One region of the Burkholderia sp. NLJ2 genome, then DNA from elsewhere that is predicted to be linked to it. Evidence: riboswitches for the same ligand, from Rfam matches in the RefSeq annotation. Region 1 holds a riboswitch; each other region holds the start of a gene.

Evidence for each region. A riboswitch is a leader RNA that binds a small molecule or an ion and turns the genes downstream of it on or off. The one in region 1 is predicted to bind cobalamin.
Region 2: linked by a shared signal. The riboswitch ahead of R9B84_RS12845 (TonB-dependent receptor domain-containing protein) and the one ahead of R9B84_RS36350 (CbtB domain-containing protein) in region 1 are both predicted to bind cobalamin.
Region 3: linked by a shared signal. The riboswitch ahead of cobA (uroporphyrinogen-III C-methyltransferase) and the one ahead of R9B84_RS36350 (CbtB domain-containing protein) in region 1 are both predicted to bind cobalamin.

What each region holds. Positions count from the first base shown of each region.
Region 1 covers NZ_CP137810.1:3,074,558-3,084,264, reverse strand. Annotated here, with positions in the region: gene R9B84_RS36385 (Lrp/AsnC family transcriptional regulator) at 1-117, shown strand, start outside; gene R9B84_RS36380 (LysR family transcriptional regulator) at 245-1,156, opposite strand; gene speB (agmatinase) at 1,296-2,252, shown strand; gene R9B84_RS36370 (MFS transporter) at 2,307-3,632, shown strand; gene metE (5-methyltetrahydropteroyltriglutamate--homocysteine S-methyltransferase) at 3,919-6,213, opposite strand; gene R9B84_RS36360 (LysR family transcriptional regulator) at 6,340-7,248, shown strand; gene R9B84_RS36355 (CbtA family protein) at 7,280-8,002, opposite strand; gene R9B84_RS36350 (CbtB domain-containing protein) at 8,016-8,225, opposite strand; cobalamin riboswitch at 8,259-8,396, opposite strand; gene R9B84_RS36345 (histidine phosphatase family protein) at 8,448-9,035, shown strand; gene R9B84_RS36340 (inorganic phosphate transporter) at 9,216-9,707, shown strand, end outside.
Region 2 covers NZ_CP137808.1:2,790,488-2,800,194, reverse strand. Annotated here, with positions in the region: gene R9B84_RS12880 (LysR substrate-binding domain-containing protein) at 1-616, shown strand, start outside; gene lgt (prolipoprotein diacylglyceryl transferase) at 706-1,596, shown strand; gene R9B84_RS12870 (SIMPL domain-containing protein) at 1,708-2,448, opposite strand; gene R9B84_RS12865 (EVE domain-containing protein) at 2,641-3,102, opposite strand; RNA gene ssrS (6S RNA) at 3,174-3,355, opposite strand; gene R9B84_RS12855 (cell division protein ZapA) at 3,437-3,751, opposite strand; gene R9B84_RS12850 (ATPase) at 3,748-4,098, opposite strand; cobalamin riboswitch at 4,253-4,506, shown strand; gene R9B84_RS12845 (TonB-dependent receptor domain-containing protein) at 4,571-6,487, shown strand; gene R9B84_RS12840 (FecCD family ABC transporter permease) at 6,527-7,525, shown strand; gene R9B84_RS12835 (ABC transporter ATP-binding protein) at 7,522-8,343, shown strand; gene cobT (nicotinate-nucleotide--dimethylbenzimidazole phosphoribosyltransferase) at 8,396-9,451, shown strand; gene R9B84_RS12825 (adenosylcobinamide-GDP ribazoletransferase) at 9,441-9,707, shown strand, end outside.
Region 3 covers NZ_CP137808.1:1,854,069-1,863,775, reverse strand. Annotated here, with positions in the region: gene cobN (cobaltochelatase subunit CobN) at 1-3,616, opposite strand, end outside; gene cobW (cobalamin biosynthesis protein CobW) at 3,623-4,711, opposite strand; gene R9B84_RS08490 (HoxN/HupN/NixA family nickel/cobalt transporter) at 4,737-5,795, opposite strand; cobalamin riboswitch at 5,984-6,247, opposite strand; cobalamin riboswitch at 6,372-6,609, shown strand; gene cobA (uroporphyrinogen-III C-methyltransferase) at 6,720-7,529, shown strand; gene R9B84_RS08480 (cobalamin biosynthesis protein) at 7,526-7,903, shown strand; gene cobO (cob(I)yrinic acid a,c-diamide adenosyltransferase) at 7,938-8,540, shown strand; gene R9B84_RS08470 (cobyrinate a,c-diamide synthase) at 8,543-9,707, shown strand, end outside.

The DNA.
Region 1 (9,707 bases):
GACGACTACGGCACGTTCGTGCGCGACTCGCTGCGGATGCTGCCGGGCGTGACGTCGATCGAATCGGCGCTGTCGCTGCGCGAGGTGAAGCACGACGCGGGGTTGCCGGTACCTTGATGCCGGCACGCCGTGGGCGGACGGCCGAACGCAACCACGCTCGGCGCGTTACTTCGACGCGCATCGATGCAGACGGCCGGCCGCCTCCGCGGCGTAACGCTTGTTTACCTTGTCGGCACCACAGGCCTCAAACGGCGTCGGGCGCCTGGTGCGCGCGCTCGAGATCCTCGAGAAACGCCTCCACGAGCGGATTAGCGCGCCCGTTGCGCGCAACGACCATGTGAAACGTCACGTCGTAGCGCAGTTGCTCCGGATTGAGCGGCGCGAGCAGCCCCTGCGCGACGTACGGCGCTGCGAAGTGCTGCGGCAGGTAGCCGAGGTGGTGGCCGGACAGGATCAGCAGCGCGACGGCCTCCATGTTGTCGGCGGTCGCGGTCACGCGGTCGGGCGTCGTCGACATTTGCGCTTCCGGCAGCGGATACGAGCGCCACGCCCATTCGAAGCCCGCGACGTCGGCCGGCGTCAGCGTGCCGGCGCCGTCGAACAGCGGATGGCCGCGGCCGCAGTACGCAACCTGGCGCTCGATGAACAACGGCGTGTAGTGCAGCGTCGGCACGCGGTGCCAGAAGTAGCCGACCGCGATCTGGATCTCGTCGCTCAGCAGCTTCTCCTCGAGATCGCCCGGCGCGCGCACGGAGATCGAGAAGCGCACGGCCTCGTCGCGCGTGCGGAACGCGGCGATCGCCTCGGCGATCCGCGCGTTCTGGCTGACCGGCGTATGGCCGATCAGGCCGATGTTCAGCGTGCCGACCAGTTGGCGGTCCATGTGCCGCGCGGCCATCCCGAATTCATCGAGTGCCGCGAGCAGCTTGCGGCTCATCGCATGAAACCGTTCGCCCTTCGGCGTGAGCCGGAAACCGCTGCGGCCGCGCTCGCAGAGCCGGTAGCCGAGCCGCGTCTCGAGCGACGACAACTGCGCGCTGATCGTCGACTGACCGACGTTCAGCACGGCCTGCGCGGCCGATACGCCGCCCGCGTCCGTGACCGCGAGAAACACGCGGATCAACCGCAGATCGAGGGTCGACAGATTCCCCAGCACGCTCTTCCCCTTCCATACATCGATGAAAATCGATGTTAACGTCGATATCTTCGCATTCTTCTTTCCCGGCGGAGCGCGTAAAACTGTGCGCCAAGCCGCGTCGAATGATACGGCAACCCCACACCGGAAGAGGCGCCCCATGAACGACCACACCCATTTCCAGCCGCTCGGCGGCAATGAAATGCCGCGCTGCGGCGGCATCGCGACGATGATGCGCCTGCCGCACGTGGCGAGCGCCGAAGGCCTCGACGCATGCTTCGTCGGCGTGCCGTTCGATCTCGGCACGTCCAACCGCACCGGCGCGCGCTTCGGCCCGCGCCAGATCCGCACCGAATCCGTGCTGCTGCGCCCGTACAACATGGCCACGCGCGCCGCGCCGTTCGATTCATTGCAGGTCGCCGACATCGGCGACGTCGCGATCAATCCCTACAACCTGCACGATTCCATCGCGCGTATCGAAGCCGCATACGACGCGATCCTCGAGCACGACTGCAAGCCGATCACGCTCGGCGGCGACCATACGATCGCGCTGCCGATCCTGCGCGCGATCCACCGCAAGCACGGCAAGGTTGCATTGATCCACGTCGATGCTCACGCCGACGTGAACGACACGATGATGGGCGAAAAGATCGCGCACGGCACGCCGTTCCGCCGCGCGGTCGAGGAAGGCCTGCTGCACGGCGACAAGGTCACGCAGATCGGCCTGCGCGGCACGGGTTACGCGGCCGAGGATTTCGACTGGTGCCGCGAACAGGGCTTCCGCGTCGTCCAGGCCGAGGAATGCTGGAACAAGTCGCTCGCGCCGCTGATGGAAGAAGTGCGCGCACGCGTCGGCGACACGCCCGTCTACATCAGCTTCGACATCGACGGCATCGATCCGGCCTACGCACCGGGCACGGGCACGCCGGAAATCGCCGGCCTCACGGTGCCGCAGGCGCTCGAGATCATCCGCGGCGCGAAGGGGCTGAACATCGTCGGCTGCGATCTCGTCGAAGTCGCGCCGCCGTACGACCCGTTCGGTACCACGGCGCTGCTCGGCGCGAACCTCGCGTACGAGCTGCTGTGCGTGCTGCCCGGCGTCAAGTACCGCGACTGATCCCGCGCCACCCCCTATTCCAAATCAGAGGATTCCAGAGGAGCACACACAAAGATGGGGACATCCGTCAAACAACCGAAGCGGGCGGCGCTCGCTTCGTTCGTCGGCACCACGATCGAGTGGTACGACTTCTATAGCTACGCGACCGCCGCCGCCATCGTGTTCGGGCCGCTGTTCTTTCCCGGCGAAAACCGTTTCATCAGCCTGCTCGCATCGTTCGGCTCGTTCGCCGTCGGCTTCTTCGCGCGGCCGCTCGGCGGCGTGATGTTCGGCTATCTCGGCGACCGCTTCGGCCGCAAGCGCTCGCTGCTCGCGACGCTGATGCTGATGGCCGTGTCGACGGTCGCGATCGGCCTGCTGCCGACCCATGCGCAAGCCGGTGTGATCGCGCCGATCCTGCTCGTGCTGATGCGCGTGCTGCAAGGCATCGCGGTCGGCGGCGAATGGGGCGGCGCGGTGCTGCTCGCCGGCGAGCATGCGCCCGAAGGCAAGCGCACGTTCTTCGCATCGTTCGCGCAGCTCGGCAGCGCGAGCGGCCTGATCCTGTCGATGCTCGCGTTCGGCGCGATCAGCACGCTGTCGAAGGACGACATGATGAGCTGGGGCTGGCGCGTGCCGTTCCTCGCGAGTTCCGTACTGCTGATCGTCGGCTTCGTGATCCGCGCGAGCGTGTCCGAGTCGCCCGAGTTCGAGGAGGTCAGGAAGAGCGGCAACACCGCGCAGAACCCGGTGCGCGAAGCGCTCAAGTACTGGCCGCTGCTGCTGCTCGCGATCGGTGCGAACGTGTACGGCATCGCCGGCGTGTATTTCAGCAACATTTTCATGATCAGCTACGCGACGCAGTTCCTGTCGCTCGACCGGTCGATGGTGCTGCATTGCATGACGATCGTCGCGGTGCTGCAATTCGTCGTGCAGCTTGCGGCCGCGTTCCTCGCGCAGCGCTTCGGCACCACGCGCGTGCTGCTGATCACCGGCGCATGGGCCGCGATCGTCCCGTTCGTGATGCTGCCGCTCGTGCACATGGGCACGCCACTGTCGATCACGGTCGGCGTCGGCCTCGCGACGCTCGCGGAATCGGGCTACTACTCGGTGGTCGCGGGTTTCGTCAGCGGCATCTTTGTCGCGCGGATCCGCTATACGGCAATCTCGATCGCATACCAGGTGTGCGGCGCGCTCGCCGGCGGCCTCACGCCGCTCGTCGCGACCGTCATCGCGCAGAACGTCGCGCCGCAATGGTGGCCGCTCGCGATCCAGTACACGAGTGCCGCGATCCTCTCGTCGCTGTGCGTGTGGCTGATCTCGCGCCGCGTCAGCATCGACGATGCCGGTGCGCCCGGCAAGGTGAACGAGTCGCTGCCGCGCGGGGCGCGCACCGCGTAATTGACGCACGACGGGCCGGCGGCTTCGCCTGCCCGGTTCTCGCGCATACGGGGCGGCCGACAGGTCGCCCGTTCTCCTTCCGGGAATCCACTCCCCCGCCTGTTTCGCGACGACGTCGCCGTCAGTCTTCCCGACTGTCTTCGTCAGGCGTTTTCACCCGGTAGTACATCACGCCGATCCGGATAACGACGCGTCCCGGGGCCTGCCCGGGACGGTCTGAATCGGTGCGGCGCCTGTCGCCGGATCGTCGATCGCGGCGAGCAGGCGCACAGCGTTCGCACGCGCGTTATTGCATCGGGTTGCGAAGCGTCTTCGCGGCGGCGACCATGTTCGTCAGCGCCGGAATGACCTCCGCCCACTGGCGCGTCTTCAGGCCGCAGTCCGGGTTCACCCACAGGCGCTCCGCCGGAATCCGCTCGGCCGCCTTCTTCATCAGGCCGACGATGTGATCCTGCGTCGGGATGTTCGGCGAATGGATGTCGTACACGCCCGGCCCGATCTCGTTCGGATACCTGAAGCTGTCGAATGCGTCGAGCAGCTCCATGTCCGAGCGCGACGTCTCGATCGTGATCACGTCCGCATCCATGTCGGCGATCGACGCGATGATGTCGTTGAACTCCGAATAACACATGTGCGTGTGGATCTGCGTGTCGTCCTGCACGCCGTTCGCCGTGATGCGGAACGATTCGACCGCCCACTTCAGGTACTCGCCCCATTGCGCGCGGCGCAGCGGCAGCCCTTCGCGCAGCGCGGCCTCGTCGATCTGGATCACGCGCACGCCGGCCTTCTCGAGATCGAGCACTTCGTCGCGGATCGCAAGCGCGAGCTGGTAGCACGACACCGAGCGCGGCTGGTCGTCGCGCACGAACGACCAGTTCAGGATCGTCACGGGGCCGGTCAGCATGCCCTTCATCGGCTTGTTCGTCAGCGACTGCGCGTACGTGATCCATTCGACCGTCATCGCCTTCGGGCGGCTGATGTCGCCGAACAGGATCGGCGGCTTCACGCAGCGCGAACCGTACGACTGCACCCAGCCGAACTGGCTGAACGCGTAGCCGTCGAGCTGCTCGCCGAAGTATTCGACCATGTCGTTGCGCTCGGCTTCGCCATGCACGAGCACGTCGAGTTCGAGCGACTCCTGTTCGCGGACGCTGCGTTCGATCTCGGCCTTCATCGCCGTGCGGTAGCCGGCTTCATCCAGCGCACCTGCCTTGAACTGGCTGCGCGCCTGGCGGATTTCGGCGGTCTGCGGGAACGAGCCGATCGTCGTCGTCGGGAAGGCCGGCAGGTTCAATCGCGCCGACTGCTTCGGCGCACGCTGCGTATACGGGCTCACGCGGTTGCCGAGTTGCGCGTCGATGCGCGCGATCGCCGCCTTCACCACCGGGTTGTTCACACGCGGCGAGCGGCCGCGCGAGTCGATCGCGGCGGCGTTCGCGGCAAGCGCGTCGGCCACCTGGTCGCGGCCTTCGTTCAGCGCGGTCGCGAGCACTTTCAACTCGTCGAGCTTCTGCAGCGCGAACGCGAGCCACGAACGGATCTCCGCGTCGAGCTTCTCCTCGCTCGCGAGATCGACCGGCACGTGCAGCAGCGAGCATGACGGCGCAAGCCACAGGCGATCGCCGAGCTGCTTCGCGAGCGGTTCGAGCCAGTCGAGCGTCGCATTCAGGTCCGTCTTCCAGATGTTGCGGCCGTTGATCGCACCAACCGACAACACGCGCTCGGCCGGCAGCTCGCGCACCAGTGCATCGACCTCGTCGCGTGCATTGATCGCGTCGATATGCAGGCCGTCGACGGGCAGCGAGCTCGCGAGCGTCAGGTTGTCCTGGAGCTCGCCAAAGTAGGTGGCGAGCAGCAGCTTGATGCGGCGCGTTTCCAGTGCCGCATACGCGGTGCGGAATGCCTGCCGCCATTCGGCGTCGAGCTCGGTGACGAGGATCGGTTCGTCGATCTGCACCCATTCGACGCCCTGCGCGGTCAGCGTGTCGAGCAGCGCGCCGTACACGGGCAGCAGCTTCGGCAACAGCGCGAGACGATCGGAATCGTCCTTCGCCTTGCCGAGCCACAAGTACGTGACGGGGCCGACGATCACCGGCTTGGCATTCACACCCTGCGCCTTCGCCTCGGCCAGTTGCTGAAGCAGCCGCGACGGGTCGAGCGAGAAGTTCGTGTCCGCATGGAATTCCGGCACGATGTAGTGATAGTTCGTGTCGAACCACTTCGTCATTTCGCCGGCCGAGACACCGCCGCAGCACGCTGCATGCTCTTCCGCCGACTGCGCCGAACGGCCGCGCGCGACGCGGAAATAGTTGTCGAGCACGTCGCCGTGGAAGCCCTGCACGCGCTTCGGCAAGTTGCCGAGCGTGAAGCTCATGTCGAGCACCTGGTCGTAGAACGCGAAATCACCGATCGGCGCGAGATCGAGATCGCGCTGCTCGTTCCAGTGACGCTGGCGCAGCCCGGCGCCGAGCGCCTTCAGCTCGTCGCGCGACGATTCGCCCTTCCAGTAGCGTTCGAGACCGAACTTGAGTTCGCGCTTCGCGCCGATGCGCGGAAAACCGAGGTTGTGTGTCCTGACCATGATGCTGCCGTCCAGATGTAGTGAATGTCCGGCAGCCATGATAGGGATTTCAATACATGAAATAAAATGGCATTATTTCATTCATTCATTAAATCTGTTCATGCATCTGCCAGGTGAGCGATATCCATGCTGGAACGATTCCATCTCGTCGTCATTCGTGAAGTCGAGCGCCAGGGCTCGCTGACCGCGGCCGCCAATGCGCTGCATCTCACGCAATCGGCGCTCAGCCATACCGTCCGGAAAATCGAGCAGCAGCTCGGCACGCCGATCTGGGATCGGGAAGGCCGCGGCCTGCGGCTCACGCAGGGCGGGCAATATCTGCTGAAGCTGGCGAACCGGCTGCTGCCGCAGTTCGAACTCGCCGAGGAGCGGATGAAACAGTACGCGAAGGGCGAGCGCGGCACGCTGCGCATCGGGATGGAATGCCACCCGTGCTACCAGTGGCTGCTGAAGGTCGTGTCGCCGTATCTGTCACGCTGGCCCGACGTCGACGTGGACGTGAAGCAGCGCTTCCAGTTCGGCGGCATCGGCGCGCTGTTCGGCTATGACATCGACGTGCTCGTCACGCCCGATCCGCTGAACAAGCCGGGCCTGCGCTTCGATCCCGTGTTCGACTACGAGCAGGTGCTGGTGGTCGCCGACTCGCACCGGTTCGCGAACGCCGACTACGTGACGCCCGAGCAACTGACCGACGAGATCCTGATCACGTATCCGGTCGAAACTGACCGGCTCGACATCTACAACCAGTTCCTGACGCCGGCCGGCATCATACCGAGGCGGCACAAGTCGATCGAGACGACCGACATCATGCTGCAAATGGTCGCAAGCGGGCGCGGCGTGGCCGCGCTCCCGAGATGGCTCGCCGACGAATACGCGGACCGGATGCCGGTCGTGCCGGTCAAGCTCGGTAAAAAGGGCATCGCGAAGCAGATCTTCCTGGGCATCCGCGAAGCGGACGCGTCGATCGACTATCTGGCCGCGTTCGTCACGCTTGCGCGCGAATCGACGTGGAGCGCGCCGCGCATGCTGCGCTAGGCGCGCTAGGCGTGCTCGTTTGCGATACGCGTCAGGCGGCGCGCATGCCGATGCGTTCGCTGCGCTCGACCCACGCGCCGAACAGCAGGCCGATCGTCGTCCACATGATCGCCTGCATGCCGATGGCCGCGACGCGGAACTTCCACAGCACGGCGGCCGGGAAGCCGGCCGGCACTTCGTTGATCGACGGCAGCCCGAGCTGCACGGCCGCGATGATCGCAATGAACACGAGCCCCGCGACGATCGATGCGTTCCATTGGCCGAGCTTCGCCAGCAGATGGCGACGCACGCTGACCGAGAACACCATCGTCGCGATCGAGATCGCGATCATCAGGAAGAACAGGCCCGTGCGATAGCCGATCGTGTCGGGATCGCCGACCGACGGCGGATTGGCCGGGTACTTGATGTTCGGCACGATCACGAGCGCGACGAACGCCGCGAGCGCGAGCCACGCGGCCAGCGGCCGTGCCGGGAGGCGGCCGCCTCGCCCGTATGCATACGCAAAGACCAGCGCGAACAGCCCGCCGCATGCCGCTCCGTAGGTCACGACACCCGTCAGCAGGCCGAGGCCGGCCTGCGTATCGCGGCTGACCAGTTCGGGCTCCGGTGCCTCGCCTTTGGCGGCATCGCGCTTTTCTTCAAAGGAGATCGCCTGATCGACTTGCGGTTCGCCGGCGATTTTCGCGAAACCGAACGTGAGGAGGCCCGCGGCGATGCCTGCGAGCATCCCGCGCATGAGCAGCTTTCCGACCATCGTGCGCTCCGCGTCAGTGGCAGGGAAAACCAAGCAGATGGCGGCCGTCGTGGACGAATTCGTGCACGACCATACCCGGCACGAGCGACGTCGCGCCTTGTTCCGCGCCGACGAAATAGAGTGCGAGCAGCAGGATCAGGCCGACGAACACGGCCCACGGCAACAGTTCGCGGACGGGGATGGGTGCCGGCACGACAACCGGCTTCAGCACTGCTTCGCTCATGGATGCACCTCAGGGGAATCGCGCCCCGACGAAAGTTGAATGGGTACGAAGGCAGGTCTGGCTTCCGGGATCGGGATTCCCCGGTTACAGTGGCGCGACCGCGCCGGGATTGCACCGGCTTCCGCGTTTCGTGTCGGGCGAATTGTACGCGCGAACGTCCGCGTATTGAAGTGATGGCCCGCGAGCGACCGCGCACCCGCCCCGGCCCCTCCGAACACCGACATGAACATGCATGCCTCGCTGCGCCTGATCGCACACGCTTCGACCCGGGCGATGCGCACCGGTACGTTTCCCGACGATGATCCGCTCGATGCACGCGGGCTCGCCGACGCCACCTCGCTGCGCGATCGTTGGGCGGGCGTCGCCGGCGCGCTCGTGCTGTGCAGCCCCGCATGCTGCGCGCGGCAAACCGCCGATGCGCTAGGGCTACGTGCCGACATTGATGACGCACTGCGCGACATCGACTACGGAAACTGGCACGGCAAGCGGCTGCACGACCTCGCACGCGACCTGCCGGACAAACTGGGTGAATGGATCGACGATCCAGCCGCATCGCCGCACGGCGGCGAATCGTTCGATGCAGCCATGCACCGCGTCGGCGCATGGTTGAACGCGCTGCAGCGCGGCCGCGACATCGTCGCGATCACGCATGCGGCGATCGTTCGCGCGGCCGTCGCACATGCACTGCCGATGGATTCCAACGCTGCGACCCGCGTCGACGTCGCGCCGCTGTCATGCATGACGTTCGTTGCATCGCCGCACGGCTGGACGTTGATCGCGGACGACGATCGGCACGACACCGACGCGTAAGCCCCTGCCGTGTTGTGCTCACTATGTGGAACGCGATGCGAGCCGACGTGTCTCGTCGCGATCGCAAACCGATGCCTGCCTTACATCACTGCAAGACATACCGTTCGTCGTCCCGACTGTCATCAAACTGACTGCTGGCCGAAGCTAGGATCGAACGCGGTTCCCTTACGAGATGCCGTCATGAATCAACCTGCTTCGTCCGCCTCGAACAATCCGAACTCCGTCGAGCGCACCCGGCAAGTCGGCTATGCCGTCTTCCTGCTGGTGCTCGCGATCGGCGCGATCTATATCGCCACGCACCTGATCGACGATCTGTCGCCGGTGCGCGAAGGGTCGCTGTTCCCGTACCTGATGCTCGGCGCGGCACTGCTGATCGCGCTCGGCTTCGAATTCGTCAACGGTTTCCACGACACCGCGAACGCGGTCGCCACCGTGATCTATACGCACTCGCTGACGCCGAACGTCGCGGTGATCTGGTCCGGCATGTGGAACTTCCTCGGCGTGATGGTCTCGAGCGGCGCTGTCGCGTTCGGCATCCTGCAGTTGCTGCCGGTCGAGCTGATCCTGCAGGTCGGCAGCGGCGCGGGCTTCGCGATGGTGTTCGCGCTGCTGATCGCCGCGATCGTGTGGAACCTCGCGACCTGGTATTTCGGGTTGCCGTCGTCGAGCTCG
Region 2 (9,707 bases), on a different replicon from region 1:
CGCGTTCGTGTCGACTGCCGATTACGGGCTGCTGCCGTCGCTGTTGCGCGCGTTCGGCGCGCGCTATCCGCAGGTGCGCCTGCAACTCTCGGAGGCGACGAGCGACGTGCAGATCGACGAGCTCGTCGCCGGCCGCATCGACGCGGGGCTCGTCATTCCGCCGGTGCCGCCGCGTCACGCGGCCGGGCTGTCGTACCTGCCCGTCGTGCGCGAGCCGCTGGTGGTTGCGATGCCGGCGGCAGCGTCCGACGCGCCCGACGACGAACCCGTGCATCTCGCCGATGTCGCCGCATTGCCGCTCGTGATCTTTCCGCGTCGTTTGGCGCCCGGCTTTTATGACATCATTACGGGCTGCTACGGCGCGGCGGGGGAAACTCCGCGCATCGGCCAGGAGGCGATCCAGATGCAGACGATCGTCAGCCTCGTGTCGGCCGGCATGGGCGTCGCACTGGTGCCGCAATCGCTGCGTAACCTGCGGCGCACCGGCGTGGTCTACCGGCCGCTCGCCGGTCACGCGCCGGTCGTCGAGACAGGCCTCGTGTGGCGCACGGGCGACGTGAGTCCGGTGCTCGCCGGCTTCATCGACGTCGTGCGTGCGCAGGGCCTCGCCGCGTGACGTGAACGATGGTGCATCGGTGCCGTCCAATGCGCGGTGCTGCGCGTTCGCGATCGCCGTACCGCATTCGAAAACTTCTTCGCTAACCCATGATCATTCACCCGAATTTCGACCCCGTTGCGATCCATCTCGGGCCGCTGGCCGTGCGCTGGTACGGCCTCATGTATCTCGTCGGCTTCATCGCGGCGATCGTCGTCGGCCGGATCCGCCTGAAGCTGCCGCACGTCGCGGCACAGGGCTGGACCGCGAAGGACATCGACGACATGATGTTCTACGGCGTGCTCGGCACCGTGCTCGGCGGCCGGCTCGGCTATGTGCTGTTCTACAAGGCCGATTTCTACTTCTCGCATCCGCTCGACGTGTTCAAGGTGTGGGAAGGCGGCATGTCGTTTCACGGCGGCTTCCTCGGCGTGACGCTCGCGATGATGCTGTTCGCGTGGCAGCGCAAGCGCAACTGGCTGCAGGTCACCGATTTCGTCGCGCCGATGGTGCCGACGGGGCTCGCGGCCGGGCGGCTCGGCAACTTCATCAACGGCGAGCTGTGGGGCCGCGTGACCGACCCGACGGCGCCGTGGGCGATGCTGTTCCCGGGCGCGATGCGCGACGATGCGGCATGGCTGCCGAAACATCCGGCGCTCGTCGAGAAGTGGCATCTCGCCGACGTGTTCATGCAGTACCAGATGTTGCCGCGCCATCCTTCGCAGCTCTATGAAATCGCGCTCGAAGGCATCGCGCTGTTTTTCGCGCTGTTCTTCTTCTCGCGCAAGTCGCGGCCGATGGGCGCCGTGTCCGCGCTGTTCCTGATCGGCTACGGCCTCGCGCGCTTCACGGTCGAGTTCGCACGCGAGCCCGACGACTTCCTCGGCCTGCTTGCGCTCGGCCTGTCGATGGGGCAGTGGCTGTCGTTGCCGATGATCATCGCGGGCATCGCGCTGATGGTCTGGGCGTATCGCCGTCGCGCGGCGAATGCGGCTGCGTGATGCAATACCGATGCGCGCGCAACTGGCGCGTGCATCGGCAACACGCATGCAAATAAAAAACGCCGGCCTTCGGGCCGGCGTTTCGCGTTTCTGACAGCCGCGCGTTGCGCGTTACTTCATCTGCACCGAGCCGTTGACGGTGACCGACACGGTCGCCTTGCCGCCTTCGACCGCGATCGGTGCGCTCATCTTCGCGCTGTCCATCGGCGCCGCGGCCATCGCCATCATGCGCGGGTACGGCTGCACGTTGCGGCCGCTGCCGACGTTGACATCGCGGATCGTATAGCTGCTGTAGCCGAACGCCTTCGCGGCTTCGTCCGCGCGGGCGCGGAACGACTTGATCGCGTCGGTTGTGAGCTTCTGCTCGGCCGTGCGCTGCGCTTCAGGCGACAGCGAGAACTCGACGTTCGCGACCTGCATCAGGTTCGACAGCTGGCCTGCAAGCTTCGACGCCGCGGCGAAATCGCGCGATTCGAGCGCGACCTCGGTACGGCCGCGCCATGCGGAGATCTTCCCGTCGCGATCGGTGCTCGGATACACGGAGAATGCGCCCGTGTGTGCGGAGACGCCCGAGACGCCCTTCGCCTGCGACAGCGCGGCATCGGCGCGCTGGTTCAGTGCGGACGTGAGGCTGCCCGGATCCTTGGCCTGCTGTTCGTAGAACAGCGTGATGTGGATGATGTCCTGCGGCACGTCGGCGCTGGCCTGCGACGAAAGCGACAGCACGCCCGCCGGTTCCGGAAAGTGCGGATTCGCGGTCTGCGCGTGTGCGGCGGGCGACGCGAGCGTCAGCGCGACGGGAACGGCGGCGGCGAGGGCGAGCGACAGCGCGAGTGCGGATTTCTTGGTCATTGTTGGGCTCCTTGTGCGAGGGCGCGCACGCGGATCACGCGTGCACGACGCGGGCGTACCGCGCAACGAAAAAAAACAGCCGGCCCGATAGGCCGACAGCGGTTGCTTAGGCTGCGCGAAAGACCCGCGAGTTCCGTGGCGGCCGCGCGTGCTGACGAGATTTGACCTTTGGCGCGCGCCTGCTGCGTGCGCCTACTTCATCAGCTTTTCGGTGATGAACCGCCATTCGGCGCGCGTGACTGGCGTGATCGACAGCCGGTTGCCGCGTGCGAGCACGCGCATGTCGGTGAGTTCGTCGTGTTCGCGCAGTGCGGCGAGCGGCACGAGCGGCGCCTTTTTCACATAGCGCACGTCGACGAGCAGCCAGCGCGGCGCGTCCTGCGTCGACTTCGGGTCGTAATAAGGGCTTTTCGGATCGAACTGCGTGGGATCGGGGTAGGGCGTCGACGACACTTCGGCGAGGCCTGCGATGCCCGGCTCGGGGCAGCTCGAGTGGTAGAACAGCACGCCATCGCCGATCTTCATCGTGTCGCGCATGAAATTGCGCGCCTGATAGTTGCGCACGCCGGTCCACGGCAGCGAGCGCTGCGGTGCGTTGGCGAGATCGTCGATGCTTGCTTCGTCCGGTTCGGACTTCATCAGCCAGTATTGCATGGATCGTGATCGACGCAGAAAGAGGCTGCTACAAAAGAAAACGGCACCGGGCTTTGCCCGATGCCGTTGGATAGGTCCCCGCCTTGGCCGCTAGGCCGGCATCCTGAACCTGAGGTTCAGAATTGGTCGCAGTTAGCAGCACTTCGGGTACATCAGACAGAGTGACGCGCGCGCCCGTGCTACAAATTTCCGCAACCGTGCACATGGCATTGGTTCAAGGAATATATGACCTTGGCGAACCAGGCAGGGAAGCTGACTGAACTGTGTTTCGATGCGCCAATTTGACCACCGTTGATCGCCGAGATCAAGGAGAATCGACGCATCGATTAAAACGTTACTGCGTCTCGTGCTGTGCGAGCACCGCGCCGAGCTGTTCGTTCATCTGGTGCATTGTACGACGGATTTCCTCCGCCGGAAATGCTTCACCGTGCCGCACGCTCGTTTGCAGCCGCAGCAATTCCGATGCGAGCGACAACGCCGCCATCACCGCGATGCGATCGGTGCCGCGTACCGAGCTGTTCGAGCGGATTTTCGACATTTCGGCGTCGACGCGCGCGACCGCCTCGAGCAGCGCCGCTTCGGTCTCGGCCGAACAGGCGAGACGATAGGCCTGACCGAGAATCGAGACTTCGATCTGCTTGGTGCTCATGCATGTTCTCCGTGGCTGGCCGCGTCATCGCCATCCGTACGCGCCTGCGCATCCAGCAGGTCGAGCTGGTTGTCGGCTTGTTCCGCGCTTTTCGAGCGCGGCAGCTTTTCGAGAATCGCGTTCAGTTTCACCTGCGCGTCGTCGATCTTTGCCGACAGCGTGTCGCGCTCGGCTGCGAGCGCATTGCGTTCGTCGCGCAGTTGCGCGAGTTCCGCACGGACCGTGTCCGCTTCCGCGCGCAATTGCGCGACCTGCTCCTCGAGCGCGAGCCGTTCCGAGTGATAGCGCTTGTTCAGCGAAATCAGACGGCCAATATTTTGAGATAAAGTTTCGAGTTCGTTGAGCATTTGCTGCGTCCTCTAAAGACCCAGCATTTTAGCGCGGAATAACGCGCAATCCGACATCTGTAACGTTTCCAGTCGTAACACCCCCGCTTCTTGCCGCGAATAGGCGCGTCCCGTGCGTGCCCGGACGCTTCCTTGACGCTCGCGCGAGCGGCTCCTAAACTGGCGCCGCCTCGGTGCTCGCGCGTGGAACGCGCGGTTAAACGGGAAGCAGGGCGCGGGCTCCGCCAGGAGACCGCCAACCTGCGCTGCCCCCGCAACGGTAAGCGGCCGCGTCCAGTGACGCAGGCCGGCTCGGGCGCGTTCCGCGTGCAGGTTTCGCACGCGGGCGCGGGCCACTGCGCGTCATCGCGCGGGAAGGCGAGCCGGTACGCCGCCAGCCCGGATACCGGCCGAGGCGGGGAGCCCTCACGGGCTTCGTGACGCGTGGCCTGCGGGGAGGCGGGGCGCGCAGTGCTTCACGGGATTTATCTTCATGCTGACCCCAATCGTCCGCACGGCGCTCGGCGCGCTCTGCGGATTGCCGCTGGCCGCCGCCGCGCAGACCGCGGCGAATGCCGATTCCGCGGCGTCCGCCGTACCCGCGGCAACGTCCACAGTGCCCGCGGCCCAGCCGGCCGCTGCAACCATGCTCGAACCGGTCGTCGTCACGGCGCAGCGCGCGCCGCAGGCGCTGGCCGACACGATTCCGCAAACCACCGTATTCGACGCGCAGGATATCGCCGCGCACCCGGGCGCCGACCTGCCGACGCTGCTCGCGCTCGCGCCCGGCGCGCAGATCGTGCGCAACGGCGGCCCGGGCGCGAGCGCGACGATGTTCCTGCGCGGCGCGGAGTCGACGCAGTCGCTCGTGCTGATCGACGGTGTGCGGGTCGATTCCGCGAGTCTCGGTGCCGCGCAACTGAGCCAGTTGCCGCTCGACCAGATCGAGCGCGTCGAGATCGTCAACGGCAACGTGTCGTCGCTGTACGGCTCGGGCGCGATCGGCGGCGTCGTGCAGGTGTTCACGAAGGACGGCGGCAATCATCCGCCGCGCTTCAACTTCGCGGTCGGCGTCGGCAGCTACGGCACACAGACACAGCAGGTCGGCGTATCGGGCCGGCTCGACAGCGACGGGAAGACGACGTTCAGCGTGTCGATCGCACGCGACAAGGACAACGGTTTTTCCGCGCTCGACCCGGCGAAGAAGCCGAACGCGAATCCGAATGCGAACGGCTACCTGAACGAGAGCATCACCGCGGCGCTGCGCCACCGCTTCAACGACCGCTGGGATGCGGGCGTCAGCTACTTCCAGTCGAACGGCAACAACAGCTACGACAATGCGTGGGGCGTGCCGACCGACCTGAACAACCTCTATTCGCGCGTGCAGCAGGTGCGTGCGTTCGCGAACGGCAAGCTGACCGACTGGTGGACCGCTCACCTGAGCGTCTCGACCGGCAACGATCGCAGCCAGTCGGCGTTGAACGGCGTCTACACCGATCACTTCAATACCGACAACCGCCAGTACACGTGGCAAAACGACTTCCGCATCGCGCCAGAACACCTGATCCAGGCCGGCTACGAGCGGCTCGACCAGCAGTTCATGTCGAATGCGTATGCCGCGCCGCAGCGTCACGTGAATTCCGGCTGGATCGGTTACTCGGGGCGCTTCGGCCGCCAGCAGTTCCAGGCGAACCTGCGCCGCGACCAGTACTCGGACTTCGGCGGCGCCAATTCCTACTATCTCGGCTACGGCCTCGAACTGACCGATCGCTGGAAGGTGACCGCGAGCTATTCGGACGCGTTCCGCGCGCCGAGCTTCAACGACCTCTATTACCCGATGGCCGGCAACCCGTCGATCCAGCCGGAGCGCAGCCATTCGATCGAGGCCGCGCTGCAGTACGCGTCCGATGCAGTGGGCGTGATGCGGCTCACCGCGTTCCAGACGCGCTATGCAAACCTGATCAACTATCGGCCCGACGGGAGCGGTTTCTACTATATTGCGCAGAACGTCGGCAGCGCGAAGGTGCAGGGGCTCGAAGGGTCGTGGCAGGGGCATGTCGGCGCGACCGACGTACGGGTTGCCGCCACGTTGCAGAACCCGGTCAACGAAACGCAGAATCAGGATCTCGACCGCCGCGCGCGACGTTTCGCGTCGATGGCCGTGAACCGCGCGTTCGGCGCGTGGCGCGTCGGCGGCGAATGGCTCGTGAGCGGCGCGCGTAACGATTCGGGCGGCGGGCGGCTCGGCGGCTACGGGATCGTCAACCTGTCCGCGCGCTACAACATCACGAAGTCGTGGTACGTCAGCGCGCGCATCGACAACCTGCTCGACAAGGACTACGAGCTTGCATATGCCTACAACACGCCGAAGCGCGGTGCCTATGTCACGCTCGGCTGGCAGCAGCAGTAAGCGGATGCGCCGCGCGTCGTGCGCGGGGCCGTGCGCGGCATGAGCGCCGCGCGCGCCGCCGCGATCTGGGCCGCGCTGGCCGCTGCGGTCGCGTTGCTGTTCGTCGCGTCGCTGTCGATCGGCAGCGTGCCGATGTCGCCGTGGCAGGCGCTCGCGTCGCTCGTGCCGCATGGCGGCGACGCGCTGTTCGCCGACATCGTCCGCACGCTGCGCCTGCCGCGCGCGCTCGCGGGTTTCGCATGCGGTGCGCTGCTCGCGCTTGCCGGTGCGCTGCTGCAGGTGCTGCTGCGCAACCCGCTCGCGGAACCGTACGTGCTCGGCGTGTCCGGCGGCGCGGCCGGGTTCGCGCTCGTCGCGATGATCGCGGGCGGTGCGTGGTGGCTCGTCGATGCGTCGGCGTTCGCGGGCTCGCTCGTGTCGGTCGCGCTCGTGCTCGGCCTCGCGCGCCGCGAGCTGTGGCGCGGCGATTCGCGCGACGCGTCGCCGCGGCTGCTGCTCACCGGTGTCGTGATCGCGGCAGGGTGGGGCGCGCTCGTCACGCTGCTGCTGTCGCTCGCGCCCGATGCGCGGCTGCGCGGGATCATCTTCTGGCTGACGGGCGACCTGAACGGCGTGACCGCGCCGTGGTTCGCATGGGGTGCGCTGCTGTTGGCCGCATGTGTTGCGCTGCCGGCTGCGCCGCAATTGAACGTGCTGCTGCGCGGCGACACGACCGCGCTCGCGCTCGGCGTGCCCGTCGCGCGCCTGCGTGTGCGGATCTATCTCGTCGCGTCGCTGGCCGCCGCGGCCGCGGTGACGACGGCCGGCACGATCGGCTTCGTCGGCCTCGTCGTGCCGCACGCGCTGCGGCTCGCGTTCGGCAACGACCAGCGCATGCTGCTGCCGGCCGCGATGCTTGCGGGCGGCGGCGGCGTGATGGCGGCCGACCTGCTCGCGCGCACCGCGATCGCGCCCGCGCAACTGCCGGTCGGCGTGATGACCGCGTTGATCGGCGTGCCGGTGTTCCTGTGGATGTTGCTGAGGAGACCGATGCGATGACGGGCACTGCACAGCACGCCGCTGCCGCCGGCAACGACATGGCCTGCGTGACCGTCGACCTGACGCTGAAGGCCGGCGCGCGCACACTGCTCGACGGTCTCACGCAGGCCTTCCGTCCCGGCGAAATCTGGTGCGTCGCGGGGCCGAACGGTGCGGGCAAGACGACGCTGCTCGCGACGCTCGCGGGGCTGCAGCCGCCAGCCGGCGGGCGCGTCGAGATCGACGGCCGGCCGCTCGTCGCATGGAAGCCTGCGCAGCTCGCGCAGCGCCGTGCGCTGATGCCGCAGCAACTGCACGATGCATTCAGCGCGACCGTGTTCGACACGGTGCTGCTCAATCGCTTTCCGTATCTCGGCGGCTGGGGCTGGGAGCGCGACGGCGACCGCGCGGCCGCGCGTGATGCGCTCGCGACGTTCGACCTTGCCGCACTTGAGTCGCGCGACGTGCTGTCGCTGTCGGGCGGCGAGCGGCAGCGGGTCGCGCTGGCCGCGACGCTGTGCCAGGATGCGCCGCTGATGCTGCTCGACGAGCCGCTCGCGCATCTCGACCTGCATCACCAGATCGACTGCCTGACCGCGCTGGCCGCGTGGCTCGACGCGGGCCCGCGCACGGTGCTGTTCTCGTGCCACGACCTGAATCTCGCGCGGCGTTTCGCGACGCATGCGCTGTTGCTCGACGGCCGCGGTCATGCATGGGCCGGCCCCGTGCACGACGTGCTGACGCCCGAGCGCGCCAGCGACGCGTTCGGCTATCCGCTCGTGCTGATTCGCGAGCATGGCCGCGACGCGCTGCTGCCTGCGTGGCCCGAGCGACAATGACCTTTTCCTTTACGATGCGCGGCGCAGGCCGCGCCAACGACAGGGTTCTTCGATGACGACTCCGACCCAATTCCCGCCCGCGATCGCGCCGCTCGACGATGCGCTGCGCAAGCGCCTGCAGCATGTGATCGACCACAAGACCAAGCCGCCCGGCAGCCTCGGCCAGCTCGAGGCGATCGCGCTGCAGATCGGCCTGATCCAGCGCACCGAGCGGCCGGTCGTGCAGCGCCCCGTGATGATCGTGTTCGCAGGCGATCACGGGATCGCGGCCGAGGGCGTGAGTCCCTATCCGCAGGCGGTGACCGCGCAGATGGTCGCGAACTTCCTGGCCGGCGGCGCGGCGATCAACGCGTTCTCGGGCGTCGCGCAGAGCGCGCTCGAGATCGTCGATGCGGGCGTGGCGTCGCCGCTGCCGTTGTCCGACCGGCTGGTGTCGCTGCCGGTCGCGCGCGGCACGCGCAACTTCGCGGCGGAGCCGGCGATGACGCACGACGAGGCGATGACGGCGCTTGCGGCCGGTGCGGCACGCGTGCGCCTGCACGCATCCCTCGGCACGAACGTGATCGGCTTCGGCGAGATGGGGATCGCGAACACGTCGTCGGCCGCGTGCCTGATGAGCCGCCTGCTCGGCGTGCCGATCGACGCATGTGTCGGGCGCGGCACGGGCCTCGACGACCAGGGCCTCGCGCACAAGCGCGCGGTGCTCGGCCGCGCGCTCGTCAAGCACTCGCACGCGATCGCGCCGCTCGACGTGCTCGCGACGTTCGGCGGTTTCGAGATCGCGATGATGACGGGCGCGTATCTCGCGGCCGCGAGCGAGCGAATGACGATCCTCGTCGACGGTTTCATCGCGACGGCCGCGCTGCTCGTCGCCGAGCGCATCGTGCCCGGCGTGCGCGACTACTGCGTGTTTTCGCATACGTCGCACGAGGCCGGGCACCGGCGCATGCTCGAGCACTTCGGCGCGAAGCCGCTGCTCGCGCTCGACCTGCGGCTCGGCGAAGGTACGGGCGCGGCGCTCGCGCTGCCGCTCGTGCGCGCGGCGGCTGCGTTCCTCAGCGAGATGGCGAGCTTCGAGTCCGCTGGCGTCGACAATCGTGACGCCTGACCGCGCGTGCGTGCGTGCCGAACTGCGCTACTTCTTCGTCGCGCTCGGGTACTTCACGCGCGTGCCCGTGCCGCGCGCGATCGGCTACGCGGCCGGCGATCTCGACCAGGCCGCGCGCTATTTCCCGCTCGTCGGCGCATGCGTCGGCGCGTGGGGCGCGCTTGTCTATCTCGCCGCGCTGCGCGTGCTGCCCGCGTCGATCGCGGTCGGGCTGTCGATGGCCGCGACGCTGCTCGCGACCGGCGCCTTCCACGAG
Region 3 (9,707 bases), on a different replicon from region 1:
CGACGAGCGCGTACTGGTGGTCGGACAGCACGCGCGCGGTCGCGTCATAGCCGTACAGGTAGTCGACGGTCGCGGCCAGCTCGGCCGCGCCCTTGTAACCATGGCGCTTCACGCCGTCGAGCCATTTCGGGTTGACGACGCGCGAACGGATCACGCGCGCGATCTCCTCGCGCAGCGTGCGCATCTTCGGCGCGACCGGGTTCGCATGGTCGCCGTGATAGATGCTCGGCTGCTGCCCGGACAGGTGCCGCACGGCCGCCGTCATCCCGCCCTGGAACTGGTAGTAGTCGTTCGAATCGAGGATGTCGTGCTCGCGGCTGTCCTGGTTCTGCACGACGACGTCGATCGTCGCCAGCCGCTCGCCGAACACGTCGGGCGCGGCGTCGCCCGCGCTGTTCTGTGCGTAAGCATGGCCGCCCCACTGGCGGTATGCCTCCGCGAGATCGGCGTCGCCCTGCCAGCGGCGCTGGTCGATCAGGTCCTGCAGGCCCGCGCCGTAGCTGCCCGGCCGCGCGCCGAACACGCGCCAGCCGGCGCGGCGCCGCGCTTCGTCGGGCGGCACGCCCTGCGCGATCCATTTCGCGCGTTCGCGCTCGATGCGTGCGCGGATCGGGTTCAGCTCCTCGGGTTCGTCGAGTGCCGCGACGGCCTGCACAGCCGCGTCGAACAGGTGCATCAGGTTCGGGAACGCGTCGCGGAAGAAGCCCGACACGCGCAGCGTCACGTCGATGCGCGGCCGATCGAAAATCTCGATCGGCAGGATCTCGAAGTCGGTCACGCGATGGCTGCCGTGCGCCCATTTCGGCCGCACGCCGAGCAGCGCGAACGCCTGCGCGATGTCGTCGCCGCCCGTGCGCATCGTCGCCGTGCCCCACACGGACAGGCCGATCGCGCGCGGATAGTCGCCGTGATCCTGCAGATGCCGCTCGATCAGTTGCTGCGCGGATTTCAGGCCGAGCGACCACGCGGCCTGCGTCGGCACCGCGCGCGTGTCGACCGAGTAGAAGTTGCGGCCGGTCGGCAGCACGTCGGGACGGCCGCGCGACGGCGAGCCGCTCGGCCCCGGCGGCACGAAGCGGCCGTCGAGCCCGCGCAGCAGCTGGCGCATTTCCTCGCCGCCGCATGCGTCGAGCGCGGGCATCAGCGTCGAGCGGACACGTTCGATCACCGCGAGCGTATGCGGCCATTCGCCGGGCGGCGTCGCGTCGGTGCCGGGGTTGCCGCCGGCGGCTGCGCACAGCCCGTCGAGCCATTGCTGCGCGAGCCGTTCGAGCCGCTCGCGCGTATCGCCCGCATGACGCCACGGCGATGCGTCGAGCGCCTGCAGGATCGCCGGCCGCGGGCCGGCCCACGGCGCGGCCCAGTCGGCCGACAGCGGATCGAAATCGTCGCCGGGCATCAGGTCGCGCGCGAGCGCGCCGATCAGCCCCGCGCGTGCGCCCTTGCCGTCGCCGACCGGAAAGCGCGCGAGCGCGAGCAGCGTGTCGCGCCGCTGACGACCGGCCGGCGATACGCCGAACACATGCAGCCCGTCGCGAATCTGCGCTTCCTTCAGTTCGCACAGCCATGCGTCGACGCGCGTCAGCAGCGCATCCTCGTCGCCCGCGTCGCGCGGCGGCGATACGCTCAGTTCGTCGTGCAGCCGGTGTTCGGCGATCGTCGCGAGAATCGTCTTCCTCAGCAGCTTCGCACGCCGCGCATCGACCATCAGCGCTTCGTAGTATTCGTCGACCTGCCGCTCGAGATCCTGCAGCGGGCCGTAGTTTTCCGCGCGCGTGAGCGGCGGCATCAGGTGATCGACGATCACCGCCTGCGCGCGCCGCTTCGCCTGGCTGCCCTCGCCCGGATCGTTGACGATGAACGGATACAGATGCGGCAGCGGCCCGAGCGTCAGGTCGGGCCAGCACGCGTCGGACAGCGCGACGCTCTTGCCCGGCAGCCATTCGAGGTTGCCGTGCTTGCCGAGATGGATGATCGCGTCGATGCGATACGCATCGCGCAGCCAGAAATAGAACGCGAGATACGCATGCGGCGGCACGAGATCCGCGTCGTGGTAGCTCGCGTAGTCGTTCTCGTCGCGCGAGCGCGACGGCTGGATCCCGACGAACACGTTGCCCGCGCGCCAGCCCGCGATAGTGAAACGCCCGTGGCGCAGCGTCGGATCGGCTTCGGGCGGGCCCCAGCGCGCGTTCAGCGCGTCGCGCACGGCCGCCGGCAGCCGCGCGAAACGCGCGACGTAATCGGCCAGCGCGAAACTCTGGAACGCCGGGCGCAGCGCATGCACGGCCGCGTCGTTGGTCACGCCTTCGGTGAGCCGCGCGATCAGCGCGTCGCCGTCGGGCGGCAGGTCGGCCAGCGCGTAACCCGCGTCGCGCAGCGCCGCGAGCACGCGCAGCGCGGACGCCGGCGTGTCGAGCCCGACGCCGTTGCCGATCCGCCCTTCGCTTTGCGGATAGTTCGCGAGGATCAGCGCGACGCGCTTGCTCGCGTTGTCGAGCGTGCGCAGCCGGCACCAGCCGCGCGCGAGCGCCGCGACGAACGCGATCCGCTCCGCGTCCGGCTGGTAGCGCACGACGTCGACCTCGGTATGCGGGCAGCGATACGCGAGCCCCTTGAAACTCACCGCGCGCGTGACGATGCGCCCGTCGACCTCGGGCAGCGCGATATGCATCGCGATGTCGCGCGCGTGCAGGCCCTGGTTGTCGGCGACCCACGCGTCGCGATTGCCGCCGGACAGGATCACCTGCAGCACCGGCGCGTCGCCGGCGAGCACGTCCGGCTCGGCGGCATCGATCGCGCCGGCCGCGAACGCGGTCGTGTTCAGCACGAGCGCGACGCCGTGCGTGTCGCACAGCTGCGTGATGACCTCGCGGCTCACCGCGTCCTTCAGCGATGTCACCGCGATCGGCAGCGGATTCAGCCCTTCCTGAACGAGCGCGTCGGCCAGCGCATCGAACACGGCCGTGTTCGCGGCCTGCCAGTGCGCGCGATAGAACAGGATCGCGACGACCGGCGCGCCGGGCGTCCAGCGCGGCCGCCAGTCGTCGACGCTCGCGCGGTCGCGCGCCGGGTGATACAGCGCGGCGGCCGGCAGCGGGCGCGGCAGCTCGGGTTCGTCGCCGAAGCCGAGCGTATGGAATGCGATGCTGCGCAGCAGCGCCTCGGCGTTGTGCACGCCGCCTTCGCGCAGGTAGCGCCACCACATCCGGCACAGGTCCGGCGCGACCGTGCTTTTCGCGACGAGGTTCGGATCTTCCTGCAGGTCGCCCGAGAACATCGCGAGCTGCTGGGCGCGCTTCGACGCAAGCGACACGGCCTGCTCGATCCCGTACGGCCAGTACGCTTCGCCGCCGAGATGATCGATCACGACCGTCTTCGCGTGGCGCAGCACGTCGTCGACATAGAAATCGACGGACGCCGGCTGCCGCAGGAACGTGACGTTCGCGAGCCGCACGCTCGGGAAGCCGGCCGGCAATTGCGGCACGACGCTCGCGAGCAGCGACAGCGTCGTGTCGGCCGAACTCAGGATCACGATGTCGGCCGGTTGCTGGTCGATCCGGACGACACCCTGCGTATCGTCGACGAAGCCGCCCGGCGTGGTGCGCAGCAGATGCATCGTGCGTTACGCCTGTTGCGGTTCGGCCGCGCACGCGGCGTCGAACGCGCGTTGCAGCGCGGCCGCGTCGAGATCCTCGCCGATCAGCACGAAGCGGCTCGCGCGCGTTTCGCCGTCCTGCCAGCGACGGTCGAAGTAGCTGTCGAAGCGGCGGCCGACGCCCTGGATCACGAGCCGCATCGGCGCGCCGGGCAGCGCGGCGAAGCCTTTCGCGCGGTAGATCGTGTGCGCTTCGACGACACGCTGCAGCGCGGCGATCGTCGCTTCGCGCGAGCCCGCGTCGCCCGACACGACCACCGAGTCGAAGTCGTCGTGATGGTGGTCGTGATCGCCGTCGTCGGCCGAGCCGTGATGGTCGTGGCGCAGGTGGATCGTTTCCTCCGACGCCGATTCGAGCCCGAGCAGCATGGCGAGGTCGAGCTCGCCGCGCGTCGCGCGCACGATCTTCACCTGCGGCGGGATCTCGTCGCGGATCGCGGTTTCGATCTGCGCGAACTGCGCGTCGCCGACGAGATCGGCCTTGTTCACGATCACGAGGTCGGCGGACGACAGCTGGTCGGCGAACAGTTCGTGCAGCGGCGATTCGTGGTCGAGGTTCGGATCGGCGCGGCGTTGCGCGTCGACGGCCTGCGGGTTTTCCGCGAACTGGCCGCTCGCGGCGGCCGGCCCGTCGACGACGGTCACAACCGCGTCGACCGTGAAGCTGTTGCGGATCGTCGGCCAGTTGAACGCCTGCACGAGCGGCTTCGGCAGCGCGAGCCCCGATGTCTCGATCAGCACGTGGTCGATGTCCGCGCGGCGCTCGACGAGCGCTTCCATCACCGGATAGAACTCTTCCTGCACGGTGCAGCACAGGCAGCCGTTCGCGAGTTCGTAAAGCTGGCCCGACGCTTCGTCCTGCGCGCCTTCTGTCTCCTCGCAGCCGATGCCGCAGCCCTTGAGGATTTCGCCGTCGATGCCGAGTTCGCCGAACTCGTTGACGATCACCGCGATGCGGCGGCCTTCGGCGTGCTGCAGGATGTGGCGCATCAGCGTCGTCTTGCCGCTGCCGAGAAAGCCCGTGACGATCGTGACGGGCAGCTTGCGTAGGGTCATGGAATATCCAGGTTCGTAAGGGGAGTCAGGCAGAGATCGTCACGTCGATCTCGTCGTAGCGCTTTAACCGGTAGATCAGGGCCGACACGAGCCAGCATGCGAGGAACAGGCCGATCACGACATAGCCGAGCATGCCGAAGTGCGACGCCACCATCGACGCGAAGTCCCACACCGGGCCCTGCAGCGACAGCTTGTCCGCGAGCAGCGCGAGCACCTCGATGCCGCCGATCAGCGCGGCGACCAGCACCGACACGAAGGTGATCGTCATGTTGTAGTAGATCTTGCGGATCGGCCGCACGTACGCCCAGCGATACGCGCCCATCATCAGGATGCCGTCGGTCGTGTCGACCAGCGTCATGCCGGCGGTGAACAGCATCGGCAGCGCCATCACGGACCAGAACGACAGACCGCCCTGCACCTGTGCCGCCGAGATGCCGAACAGCGCGATCTCGGTCGCCGTGTCGAAGCCGAAACCGAACAGGAACCCGACCGGATACAGGTGCCAGCTGCGCGACACGAGCCGGAACAGCGGACGGAACAGGCGCGCGAGCACGCCGCGCTGGTTCAGCAGCAGGTCGAGATCGGCGTCGACGATCGGTTCGCCGCGCTGCGCGGCGCGAAACGTCCGGTAGACGGAAATCAGGATCAGCAGGTTCGCGATCGCGAGCACCAGCAGGAAGAACGCCGACACGCTCGTGCTGATCACGCCGCCCCACGCTTTCATGCTCTCGAAGCGCGCAAGCGACGCGGCCGTGAGCGTGACCACGACCGACATCACGATCACCACCGTCGAATGGCCGAGCGAGAAGAACAGGCCGGCGCCGAGCGGGCTGCGGCCCTCCTGCATCAGCTTGCGCGTAACGTTGTCGATGGCCGCGATGTGGTCGGCGTCGACCGCATGGCGCAGCCCGAACACGTACGCGAGCAGCGCCGTGCCGAGCAGCACGGGCTGGCCGTGGAAGGCGGCGAACGCCCAGATCCACGCGCCTGCGTTGAAGGCGATCAACAACGAATAGATGGCGATGATCTTGCCGCGCAGCCCGGACGGACTGTCGTTGAACAGGCGAAACAGCGAATCGAGCATGACGCTCCCTTGCGAACGGTCGACATGAAGAATGCCAACACGGCCGTCGCTGCGCGGCCCCGCGCGGTCCGGCCCTTCATCGCGCCGGATCATGCGCACTCGCGCAGGCGGTCGGACGACGGGAATCGGGAAACGCTCGGGTGTCGGGCACGCTGCGGCCGTGGACGATGCGCCGCCTCCCCGCGGCGCTGAACCCCAACGTTTAGGCCGGTATCCGGGCTGGCGAACACGCCGCTTCGCCTTCCCGGATGCGCAGGACATCCAGTGGCGGTCGTCCGCATGCGCGCGGCATGCGGCGAAGCGGCGCTGCATCGCGGCGGGCACGATGCGTTCGCTTACCGTTGCGGGGGCAGCACAGGTTGGCTCGACTGCGACGCAGGCAGGCTCCCTGTTTCCCGTTTAACTGCGCGCGCCGGAGGGCACGCGCGAGCACCAAAACGCGTGCGAGTGTAGGCGCCGGGGGCGGGAGCGTCAAGGCGGCTCGGGCGGCCGAACGGCGTCTTGCATGGCCGCCGCGCCACGCCGGAGGCCGCTTCCGGCATCGGCGAAGCGGGTTCGCGCGGGCGGATCGCTGTGCTATCGTAGCGCCGCGTTCGGTGCTCGCATGCGCATTCCGCGCATGCAGTTAAACGGGAAACAGGAGGCGGACGACCGCCCGGCCTGTGCTGTCCCCGCAACGGTACGCCGCCCGCGCGACGCGCTTCCCCGCGCACGCGCCCATGCCGCCCACGATGCCACTGCCCGTCAGCCGGGCGGGAAGGCTGCGGCCTGGCAAGCGGCCAGCCCGGATACCGGCCGACGCAAGGGGCGAGCCCGACGCTCGCCGAACGCCCGATCCGCGGGGGACGGATGGGGTGCGCATTCCGCCCGCGTTCGCGCGGGCTTCGCCCGATCCGTTATGCGTTGCCTGTTCGACGGCCGCCGATGTGCCGCCCGCCTGCCCCTTCCCACTGTTTCGACACGGTGCGCGCCGTGCCGCGCGCAATGAGCCGCGCCTGGCTCATCGGCGCCGGCCCCGGCGACGCCGACCTGCTGACGCTCAAGGCCGTGCGCGCGATCGGCGCGGCGGACGTGCTGCTCGTCGACGATCTCGTGAACCCCGACGTGCTGCGCCATGCGCGCGCCGACCCGCACATCGAGCATGTCGGCAAGCGCGGCGGTCATGCGTCGACGCCGCAGGAAGCGATCGTCGCCGCGATGCTCGCGCACCTGCGCGCCGGCCGCAGCGTCGCGCGGCTCAAGGGCGGCGATCCGTTCGTGTTCGGCCGCGGCGGCGAGGAACTGGCCGCGCTCGGCGCGGCCGGTTTTCCGGTCGAGGTCGTGAACGGCATCACCGCGGGCATTGCCGCACCGGCCGCGCTCGGCATTCCGGTCACGCAGCGCGGCGCCGCGCAGGGCGTGATCTTCGTCACGGGCCACGGCGCGGGCGCCGACGAACCCGACTGGCGCGCGCTGGCGGCCACGCGCATGACGATCGTGATCTACATGGGCATCCGCCGGCTCGACGCGATCGCGGCGGCGCTGCGTGATGGCGGCCTGCCCGGCGATACGCCGTGCGCGGCGATCGAGAACGCGACGCGCCCCGAACAGCGGCACGTGCTCGCGACGCTCGACACCGTCGTCGAACGCGTCGGCGCGACCGGCATCGGTTCGCCGGCGATCGTCGTGATCGGCCGCGTCGCGGCGCTGGCCGGCGATCCCACGGTGCGTGCCGCGCTCGGCGGCGGCGCATGATGCGCGTCGCGCTCGGCGTCGGTTTCCGCGCGGGCGTGACGGCCGCGCAACTCGATGCTGCGATCCGTGCGGCGCTGGCGCTTTATTCGGCCGCCGAACCCGCGCTCGTCGCGACACTCGCCGACAAGGCGCGTGCCCGCGCGCTGCGCACGCTGTGCGCGCGACGCGGCTGGCCGCTCGTCGCGTTCGACGCGACGCAGCTTGCGAGCCGCCCGGAACTGGCCGCGAGCGGCCCGTCGGACGCCGCGCTCGCGCGCTTCGGCGTCGCGGGCGTGGCCGAGCCGTGCGCGCAGCTCGCGGCGCCGCACGGCCGGCTGCTGGGCCCCAAATCCATCCGGGACGGCGTGACGGTCGCACTCGCCGGCCCGCTCTGAACCTTTTGTTTCGCTTTCGACAGGACGATTCCCGATGAAGACCGATTCCGAATCCCATCAGCGGATGGCCGAACGCCGCCGTGCCGGCCACGAGAAGAAACAGGCCGCCGCCACCCATGAAAAAGGCCTGCTGATCGTCCACACCGGTAACGGCAAGGGCAAGAGCACGGCCGCGTTCGGCATGGCCGTACGCGTGCTCGGCCACGGCATGCGGCTCGGCGTCGTGCAGTTCATCAAGGGCGCGCTGCACACGTCCGAGCGCGACTTCCTCGGCGCGGTCGCGGAATGCGACTTCGTGACGATGGGCGACGGCTATACGTGGAACACGCAGAACCGCGACGCCGACATCGCGACCGCGCGCAAGGGCTGGGACGAAGCGCGCCGGATGATCGAAAGCGGCGACTACCGGATGGTGATCCTCGACGAGCTGAACACCGTGCTGAAGTACGAATACCTGCCGCTCGACGAAGTGCTCGCGACGCTCGTCGCGCGTCCGGAGTCGGTGCATGTGGTCGTCACCGGGCGGCACGCGCCCGATGCGCTGATCGATGCGGCCGATCTCGTCACCGAAATGCGGCTGGTCAAGCATCCGTACAAGGAGCAAGGCGTGAAGGCGCAGCGCGGCGTGGAGTTCTGAGCGTGTCGTCCTGCCCCGCACTGTTCGTCAGCGCGCCCGCGTCCGGCCAGGGCAAGACGTCGGTGACGGCCGGCCTCGCGCGGCTGCACCGCCGGCTCGGCCGCCGCGTGCGCGTGTTCAAGACCGGGCCCGATTTTCTCGATCCGATGCTGCTCGAACGCGCGAGCGGCGCGCCCGTGCATGCGCTCGACCTCGGGATGGTCGGCGAGGCTGGCTGCCGCGCGCTGCTGGCCGATGCCGCGCGCGATGCGGACCTGATCCTGATCGAGGGCGTGATGGGGCTGTTCGACGGCACGCCGAGCAGTGCCGACCTCGCGGCCGCGTTCGGCGTGCCGGTGGTCGCGGTGATTTCCGCGAAGGCGATGGCGCAGACCTTCGCGGCGATCGCGTTCGGGCTTGCGCGGTTCCGGCCGGGGTTGCCGTTTCACGGCGTGCTGGCGAACCGCGTCGGCTCGGCCCGGCATGCGGAATTGCTGCAACAGGCGCTGCCTGCCGACCTGCGCTGGCTCGGGCACGTGCCGGCCGATGCGGGCATCGCGTTGCCGGAGCGGCATCTCGGCCTGCACCAGCCGGCCGACATCGACGACCTCGATGCGCGGCTCGAGCGCGCGGCCGACGTGCTCGCGCAGACGGCGCTCGCCGAATTGCCGCCTGCCGTCGCGTTCGCGGAACCGGACGTCGCGGCGCCGCTGCCGCGTGCGCTCGCCGGCAAGCGGATCGCGGTCGCGCGCGATGGGGCGTTCTCGTTCATCTATCCGGCGAATCTCGCACTGCTCGATGCGCTCGGTGCGCAGTTGCGGTTCTTCTCGCCGCTCGCCGACGAACAGGTGCCGGACGATTGCGACGCGCTGTTCCTGCCCGGCGGCTATCCGGAACTGCATGCGGCGACGCTCGCGGCGAATGCCGAAACCGCGCGGACGATTCGTGCGCATGCGGCGGCAGGCCGGCCGATCGTCGCGGAATGCGGGGGGATGGTGTATCTGGGTGAATCGCTGACCGACGTGGACGGCACGACGACGCCGATGCTCGGCCTGCTGCCTGGCCAGGCGACGATGCAGCGCCGGTTCGCGGCGCTCGGCATGCAGCAGCTCGATACGCGCACCGGGCCGATGCGCGGCCATACGTTCCACTATTCGCGGCTCACGACGCCGCTGGAACCGGTCGCGA